One region of the Spiractinospora alimapuensis genome, then DNA from elsewhere that is predicted to be linked to it. Evidence: predicted binding sites of a transcription regulator. Region 1 holds the regulator's gene; the other holds the start of a gene.
What was found. The regulator HspR, encoded in region 1, represses chaperone genes until heat shock. The targets are predictions, from matches to a motif close to ANTTGAGTCNNNNNGACTCAANT.
Positions count from the first base shown of each region.

Region 2: the regulator HspR is predicted to act here: its motif matches at 1,458-1,480, upstream of lon (endopeptidase La).

Region 1 is NZ_CP072467.1:3,654,080-3,658,519, forward strand. Features, by position in the region: gene clpB (ATP-dependent chaperone ClpB) at 1-2,310, opposite strand, end outside; gene J4H86_RS16970 (heat shock protein transcriptional repressor HspR) at 2,364-2,780, opposite strand; gene dnaJ (molecular chaperone DnaJ) at 2,784-3,938, opposite strand; gene grpE (nucleotide exchange factor GrpE) at 4,033-4,440, opposite strand, start outside.
Region 2 is NZ_CP072467.1:2,212,619-2,217,058, forward strand. Features, by position in the region: gene lon (endopeptidase La) at 1-1,446, opposite strand, end outside; gene J4H86_RS10075 (bifunctional glycosyltransferase/CDP-glycerol:glycerophosphate glycerophosphotransferase) at 1,562-3,817, opposite strand; gene J4H86_RS10080 (response regulator transcription factor) at 3,996-4,440, opposite strand, start outside.

The sequences.
Region 1 (4,440 bases):
CTTGCTGAGCGCGTCGAACATGATGATGTCGTCGAGCCGGTTCAGGAACTCGGGCTTGAACGTGGCGCGCACGATCTCCAGGACCCGGTCCCGCCGCGCGGCCTCCGCCATGGAGGTGTCCACGAGGAACTGCGAGCCCAGGTTGGAGGTGAGGATGAGCAGGGTGTTGCGGAAGTCGACCTGGCGCCCCTGGCCGTCGGTCAGCCGCCCGTCGTCCAACACCTGCAGCAGCGTGTCGAAGACCTCGAGGTGCGCCTTCTCCACCTCGTCGAGCAGCACCACGGTGTAGGGCCGGCGGCGCACCGCCTCGGTGAGTTGACCGCCCTCCTCGTAGCCGACGTATCCGGGCGGCGCACCGACCAGTCGGGACACGGAGTGCTTCTCGGAGTACTCGCTCATGTCGATCCGGACGATGGCCCGTTCGTCGTCGAACAGGAACTCCGCCAGCGCCTTGGCGAGCTCGGTCTTACCCACCCCGGTCGGACCGAGGAAGAGGAAGGAGCCGGTGGGCCGGTCCGGGTCGGAGATGCCGGCCCGGGCGCGACGCACCGCGTCGGAGACGGCGCGCACGGCGGCGGACTGGCCGATCAGCCGCTTGCCGAGCTCGTCCTCCATCCGCAGGAGCTTGGAGGTCTCGCCCTCCATGAGCCGCCCGACGGGGATGCCGGTCCAGGACGACACGACCTCCGCGACGTCGTCGGCGCCGACCTCCTCCTTCACCATGAGGTCGTCGTTCTGTTCGGCCTCCTCCTCGGCGGAGGACGCCTCGGCGAGCTGCTTCTCGAGGTCGGGGATGGCGCCGTACTGGAGCCGGGACGCGGTCTCGAGGTCGTTGTCGCGTTCGGCCCGGTCGGCCTGGCTGCGGAGTTCGTCCAGGCGTTCTTTCAGTTCTCCGACCTGGTTCAGGCCCGCCTTCTCCGCCTCCCATCGGGCGTTGAGCGCGTCCAGGCGTTCCTGGGTGTTGGCGAGCTCGTCCTGGAGGCGTCGGAGCCGGTCCTGGCTCGCCTCGTCGGACTCCTTCGCCAGGGCCATCTCCTCCATCCTCATCCGGTCCACGGAGCGCTGGAGTTCGTCGATCTCCACGGGTCGGGAGTCGATCTCCATGCGCAGGCGGGACGCGGCCTCGTCGACGAGGTCGATGGCCTTGTCGGGGAGGAAGCGGGCGGTGATGTACCGGTCGGAGAGCGTCGCCGCCGCCACCAGCGCGGAGTCGGCGATCTGCACCTTGTGGTGCGCTTCGTACCGGCCCTTCAGCCCGCGCAGGATGGCGATGGTGTCCGCGGCGGAGGGCTCGTCCACGAGCACCTGCTGGAAGCGCCGTTCCAGCGCCGGGTCCTTCTCGATGCGTTCGCGGTACTCGTCGAGCGTGGTGGCGCCGACCATGCGGAGTTCGCCCCGCGCGAGCATGGGCTTGAGCATGTTGCCGGCGTCCATGGCGCCCTCGGAAGCACCCGCGCCGACCATGGTGTGCAGTTCGTCGATGAAGGTGACGACCTGCCCCTCCGACTCCTTGATCTCGTTCAGGACCGACTTCAGGCGCTCCTCGAACTCGCCGCGGTACTTGGCGCCGGCGACCATCGCCGAGAGGTCCAGGGACACCAGCCGCTTGTTGCGCAGGGACTCGGGCACGTCGCCGTCCACGATGCGCTGTGCGAGCCCCTCCACCACGGAGGTCTTGCCCACGCCGGGGTCGCCGATGAGGACCGGGTTGTTCTTGGTGCGGCGGGAGAGGACCTGGATGACGCGCCGGATCTCGGTGTCGCGGCCGATGACCGGGTCGAGTTTGCCGCCGCGCGCCATCTCGGTCAGGTCGACGCCGAACTTCTCCAGGGACTGGTAGGTGTCCTCCGGGTTCTCCGACGTGACCCGAGCGTTGCCCCGCACCTGCTCGAACGCCTCCAGCAGGGCGTCCGGGGTGGCTCCGACCTCGCGCAGGATTCGGGCGGCCTCCCCGCCGTCGGAGGCGAGTCCGACGAGCAGGTGCTCGGTGGAGATGAACTCGTCCTCGAGCTGCTTGGCGCGCTGCGAGGCCGTGTTGATGACGGTGATGAGCTCCCGCGAGCTCTGCGGCGCGTTGACGCTGGCGCCGCTGACCTTGGGCAGAGCGTCGATCGCCTGCTCGGTGCGTTGTTGCACCGTGTTGGGGCTCGCTCCCACCGCCTGCAGCAGGGGACGGGTGATGCCGTCGGACTGCTGCACGAGCGCGTCCAACAGGTGGACGGGCTCCACGTTGGGCGTGCCGTCGGTCGTGGCGCGACGCATCGCGCCGGAGAGGGCCTCTTGGCTCTTGCGGGTGTACTTCAGGTCCATACTTCCCGTCCCCTCGGGTCGATCCGGTTCACACGACGGTGTGCGGCGGTCGGCTACCTGGGGGGTTCGCCCGACTCGAAGATCGTGACGCGCGCGTGGCGGACCGGCAGGATCTCGGCCCCCGGTCGGGTCTGTCCCACGCCGCGGCGCGCCACGGCGTTACGTGCCGCCTGCAGCTCGTTGCGCATGTGGAACACGTGCTGCCGCAGTTCCGCGACCTCACGCTCGAGCTCGAGGATCCGCTTGATGCCGGCGAGGTTGATGCCGTGCTCCTGCGAGAGGCGCTGTACTTCGCGCAGGAGCTGGATGTCGCGCATGGAGTAGCGCCGGCCCCGGCCGGAGGAACGGCCGGGGGAGACGAGACCGAGACGGTCGTACTGGCGCAACGTCTGCGGGTGCAGACCGGAGATCTCCGCCGCCACCGAGATGACGTACAGCGGAGTGTCGTCGTCGAACCGTCTGTCGTTCATGTTCTAGGCCCCCTTCGCGCGAGCCTCGAGACCGCTGCGTGGATCCTGGTCGGATGTGGCGGCCTGGTACTTCTCCAGGGCCTCACGGGCCGTGGGGTTCAGGGTCTTGGGGACCGACACCTCCACGGTCACCAGCAGGTCGCTGATGGTTCCGTCCCGTCGCGGCGCCCCCTTGCCGCGGACCCGGAACGTCCGCCCGTTGGGCGTGCCCGGTGGGATCTTCACGGTGACCGGGAAGCCGTTCAGGGTGGGGACCCGAACGTCGGCACCGAGCGCGGCCTCCGGGAAGGAGACCGGGATGGTGACGGTGAGGTTCTCGCCTGACTTGCCGAACAGTTTGTGCTGCTGCACATGCACCACCACGTAGAGGTCTCCGGCCGGTCCCCCCCGTTCTCCCGGCGCTCCTTTGCCCTTGATTCTGATGCGCTGCCCGTCGCTCACCCCCGCGGGGATGCGCGCCTGGATCGTACGGGTGCTCTGCCCCCGGCCGCTGCCGCTGCAGAAGGGGCATGGGTCGTCGACGACGAGGCCGCGCCCCTTGCACTCCGGGCAGGGTTCGGACAGGGAGAAACCACCGAGGTTGCGGCTCGCGTGCCCGGTGCCCTCGCAGTTGGGGCACACACGCGGTGTCGTCCCGGTCTTGGCGCCGGTCCCGTTGCAGTGGGCACAGGCGGACTCGCTGGTCAACCGGAACGAACGGGTGATGCCCGACGCGGCCTCCTGGAAGGTCAGCGTCGTCTCGGTCTCCACGTCGGCCCCGCGTCGGGCCTGGGTCGTGGTCGGACCGCCGCGGCCACGGTTGCCGAACAGGCCCCCGAACAGGTCGCTCAGGCGTTCTCCACCGGCCTGTCCTGCCTGGCCGAAGAGGTCCCCGACGTTGAAGTCGCCGGTCCCGCCGCCACCCCCCGGACGGTAGGACCCGCCGAACATCGACCGGGCGTCGTCGTACTCCTTGCGCCGGTCGGTGTCGGAGAGGACGTTGTAGGCCTCGGAGATCTCCTTGAAGCGGTCCTCGGCCGACTCGTCGCCCTTGTTCGCGTCCGGGTGGTACTTGCGCGCCAGCTTGCGGTAGGACTGCTTGATCTCGTCCTGCGTCGCCGTCTTCGAGACCCCGAGGACCTTGTAGTAGTCCTTCTCCAGGTAGTCCTTCGTGCTCATCGGCGCCTAGCCTTCTCCCGCTCGTCCGCTACGTCGTTGCCACCCGGCCGAGATTCTCGTGCCCGGGGTCGCCCCCGGGCACGAGAACTCCGCATTACTCTCGACTCGCTTCGGTGGCGTCCCCGGCGCCATCCGACTCCTCGGCCGTCGCGGACTCATTGTCCTCCGGCGGCGCGGCCGCCGACTCGGCGGCCTCCTCTGGTTCGTCCGCGGGCCCGCCGACGACGACGCGGGCCGGACGCACCACCCGCTCCTCGACGCGGTAACCGGGCTGGAATACCTCGATCACCGTCGGCGTGCTCAGCCCGGGCGTGGGGACCATGGTGAGCGCCTCGTGCACGGTCGGGTCGAACGTGTCGCCCTGTTCTCCGTACTTCTCCAAGCCGAACTTGGTGACGAGGGCCTCCAGGGACTCACCGACGGACCTGAAGCCGCCGGTGAGCTCGTCGTGGTCCCGAGCGCGACCGATGTCGTCCAGGACGGGAAGGAGTTCCCCGAGCAC
Region 2 (4,440 bases), 1.4 Mb from region 1:
GATGGCCTCGAGCACGTTGGCGGTGGCGAGGAACACGACGTCGGACAGGTCGAGGTCGACCTCCAGGTAGTGGTCCCGGAAGGTGTGGTTCTGCGCCGGGTCGAGCACCTCCAGCAGGGCCGCCGTCGGGTCGCCCCGGAAGTCCGAGCCCACCTTGTCGACCTCGTCGAGGAGCACGACGGGGTTCATCGAACCGGCCTCACGGATCGCGCGCACGATCCGGCCGGGCAGTGCACCGACGTACGTCCGCCGGTGGCCGCGGATCTCCGCCTCGTCCCGGACGCCTCCCAGCGCGACGCGGGTGAAGCTCCGGCCCATCGCTCGGGCGACCGATTCGCCGAGGGACGTCTTGCCGACGCCGGGTGGACCGACGAGCGCGAGGACGGCACCGCTGCGACGCCCTTCGACGATGCCCAGCCCGCGCTCCTCACGCCGCTTGCGCACGGCCAGGTACTCGACGATGCGTTCCTTCACATCATCCAGGCCGGCGTGGTCGGCGTCCAGGATCTCCCGCGCTCCGGTGATCTCGTAGGTGTCCTCGGTGCGCTCGTTCCACGGCATGTCGAGGATGGTGTCCAGCCAGGTGCGGATCCACCCGGCCTCCGGAGAGGAGTCCCCGGACCGCTCCAGCTTGTCCACCTCGTCCAGCGCGGCCTTGTGGACGTGTTCGGGCAGGTTCGCGGCCTCGACCCGCTCGCGGTAGTCGTCCTCCTCGGAGCCCGGCTTGCCGTCCAGCTCGTTGAGCTCCTTGCGGATGGCCTCCATCTGCTTACGCAGGAGGAACTCACGTTGCTGCTTGTCGACGCCGTCCTGAACGTCGGAGTTGATCTTCTCGGTGACGTCCAGCTCGGCGACGTACTCGCGGGTCCACTCGATCAGGTGGGTGAGACGGTCCGCGAGGTCCCGGCTCTCGAGCAGTTCGAGCTTGTGCTGTGTGCTGAGGAACGGCGCGTAGCCCGCCCGGTCGGCCAGGGCCGCGGGGTCGTCGAGCTGTTGGACCGAGTCCAGGATCTGCCACGCCCCGCGCTTCTGCAGGTACGTGGAGAACACCGTCTTGAACTCGCGTGCCAGTTCCGCCAGCTTTCCGGGAACACTGCCCGGCTCGTCCTCGTAGGTCGTCGCATTGACCCACAGCGCGGCACCGGGTCCGGTCGTTCCGGCACCGACGCGGGCGCGCGCGGTTCCGCGAAGGACCGCGGCGGGCTCGCCCTTGGGAGTGCGGCCGACCTGTTCGACCAGCGCCACCGCGCCGACCGGAGCGTAGGACCCGTCGATTCTCGGCACGATGAGCACACGCGGCTTGTCCGCGGTCTCGGCGCCGGCCTGAGCCGCCTCGATGGCGGCCCGGACATCGGAGTCGGAGATGTCGACCGGCACCACCATGCCGGGCAGGACGACATCGTCGTCAAGCGGAAGGACCGGCAGGGTCACCTGGGTAGCAGTCATGAACTCCTCCTAGTTGAGTCACTTAAGCTCAATAAACAAGAGTCCAAGATTGTTCCCCGATCCGTGTTCGCCCACAGCGATCACCCACACGGACGGGATTACGTGGCCGCTGCGCCTACGCCGTGGCGCTTTCGCGAAGAACCCCGTCGAACGTCACGACCGGCATGACGCTTGGTGCCGGACTGCGCTGGTCAATGGGGATAGACGGCGGGAGCTCCTCGCCCAGAAGCAGGCCACGCACCACCGCGCGGCGTACCCGTCGTCGTAGGTACAGAAGCGCTGCCGGAACGCCGCGCGGAGTTCCGCGGCGCGGTGGTCCCGCCACGCCCCCGACCGCACGACGTCGATGAGTCGGTCCTCGGTACGCACCACGGTTCCGGGGCTCTGCCCCGGGGGCGCCGGACGTGATGTCGACGTAGACACCCCGCGATCCGGCGTAGACGTCCCAGTCGGGCACGTATCCGATGATCGGGCGGTCGAGGTTGGCGTAGTCGAACATCACCGACGAGTAGTCAGTGATCAGCCCGTCGGCGGCCAGGCACAGCTCCTCGACGCGCGGGTGGCTCGACACGTCGCGGACCAGACCCCGCTCCTCCAGTTCGGTGATGAGTTGTTGCGGGCCGTAGGAGTAGTGCGTCCGAACGAGCAGGAGATGGTCCGGGCCGATCGCCCGGGCCACCCGCTCCAGGTCCAGCAGCGGTACGTAGCCCCTTCGGTAGTCCCGCATCGTCGGCGCGTACAACAGGACGAAGCGGTCGGACGGCAGGCCCAGCCGCGCACGGATCTCCGCCACGTCCTCGGCGGTGCTGGTGTAGTAGACGTCGTTGCGCGGGTAGCCCGAGGCGACGTTCTGGTAGCTGCCGGGGTAGACCCGCCCCCAGGTCTCTGCGGAGTGGTCGTTGGACACCAGGCTGTAGTCCCAACGGTCGACGCGCCGGAGCAGACTGTGGAAGCTCGTCCCCGCGGCCGCCGCCGGGAACTCCTGTTGGTCCAGCCCCATGTACTTCAACGGGGTGCCGTGGTGGGTCTGGATGTGTACCTGACCGGGTCGCTTGACGATACGGTTCGCGAAGTTCACGTTATTGACCAGGAACTTCGCGCGAGCCATCACTTCGGCGTAGCCCCGCGAGCCGACCGTCACCCAATCCACGCCCGACGGCACCATGTCCGCGTCGCCGTCGCGCACCACCCAGACCCCGCGCATGTCGGGGGCCAGTTCGCGCATGGCGTCGTAGATCGCGGCGGGGTTACAGGACGGTGGCCGGTACCAGTAGGAGGCGAACACCGCGAGTTGGTCGTCCAGGGGGCGGGCACGCTGGACGGAGTAAGTCACGCCGCGGGCGACGCGACTCGAGGCTCGTCGGACCCACCGGCTCGCGGCACGCGCCTGTCGGACGCTGTCACGGCCGACGCGCAGCCCGGTGAGGCTCAGGTGGCTTCCCCGCTCGATGGCCCGATTGGTGCGTCCTGGCGTCCGCTCCGTCGTCTCCCCGTCGGCGGGTGCCAGCTCCGCGATACACGCCGCCGCGTCCCTGAGGTACTCACGCCGATGGGCCCGGGGAATCCGGTTGGAACGGATCAGACAGAAGGTGAAGTGCTCGACCATCTTTCGGTGGAGTTTCCCGCGCACCTCTTCGGACACCCCCGCGCGGTCGACGAAGGCGAACAGTTTCCGGTATTGGTCGAAGATGTCGAAGTGCTTCTTACCCGCCGACGCCGTGATGGCCCCTTCACGGCGCTGCCGATAGTTGAGGCAGGGACGCGGAAGACACATGATCTTCTTGGCGGCGACCATCGCGGCATAGGAGAAGTAAACGTCCTCATAAATTCCGGGCTCGAAACGCAACTCGATACGACGCAGAAACTCCGTCTTGTACGCCTTATTGCAAGCGATATGGAAAATCTCCACCATTTCTGGCCGTTCGTCGAGGGAGAACGTCGACTCGTCGGTGGACCGGAGCAGCTCCTGGAACACGCTGGCGGCGACCCGACCCGTCCAGTAGGACCGCACATGGTCGAACACCAGCAGATCCGGAAACTCTCCCAGTTCGAGGCGTCGGTTGATCGCGGCGAGTGCCCCCGGCTCGTACGTGTCGTCCCCGTCCAGGAACAACACGTAGTCGCCTCGGGCCGCGTCCAGCGCGATGTTGCGCGCCAGACTCAGCCCCCCGTTCCGGGAGCGCGAGATCGTCCGGACTCGGGCGTCCGCCCGGGCGTACTCCTCGATCACCTCCGCACTGCCGTCCGGAGAGGCGTCGTCGACGATAACCACCTCGAGGTCGGTGAATTCCTGCTGGAGAACCGAATCCAGGCAGGCACGCAGGTAACTGCGCACTCCGTACACGGGAACGACAACAGTGAATCGCGGCACGGCCCACCAACCCCCACCTTGCGAAAGCCCCGGAAAACCGACAGCAAAAAGCGTGCAAAACAAACACACACCAGAACATCGAAACTCAATTGATACTAACAAGGCCATTCTGGATTTACTGGGTTTGCCGACCTGACACACCGGACGGATGGGTACGAGTCGCCTCCGCGGCGACCTACTAGTCGACGAGGCCGGCTTGGTGGGCGAAGACGGCGAGCTGTGCCCGGTCGCGGGCCTGGAGTTTGACCATGGCGCGGCTCACGTGGGTGCGCGCGGTGGCGGGACTGACGACGAGCTGTTCCGCGATCTCCTCGTTGCTGAGCCCCTCCCCCACCAGGCCCAGCACCTCCTGCTCCCGCTCGGTCAGGTCCTTGATCCGGGGATGTGGGCGGGCGCGACCGCGCCGGGTGGCGAAGTGGGCGATGACGCGTCGGGTCACCGTCGGTGAGAGCAGCGACTCGCCGGCGGCCGCGAGCCGGACCGCACGCAGCAGTTCGGCGGGTTCACCGTCCTTGATCAGGAACCCCGCCGCGCCGGCGGCGAGAGCGTCGAACACGTACTCGTCGAGCTCGAACGTGGTCAGCATGACCACCCGGGTGTCGGCCAGCGCGACGTCGGCGGCG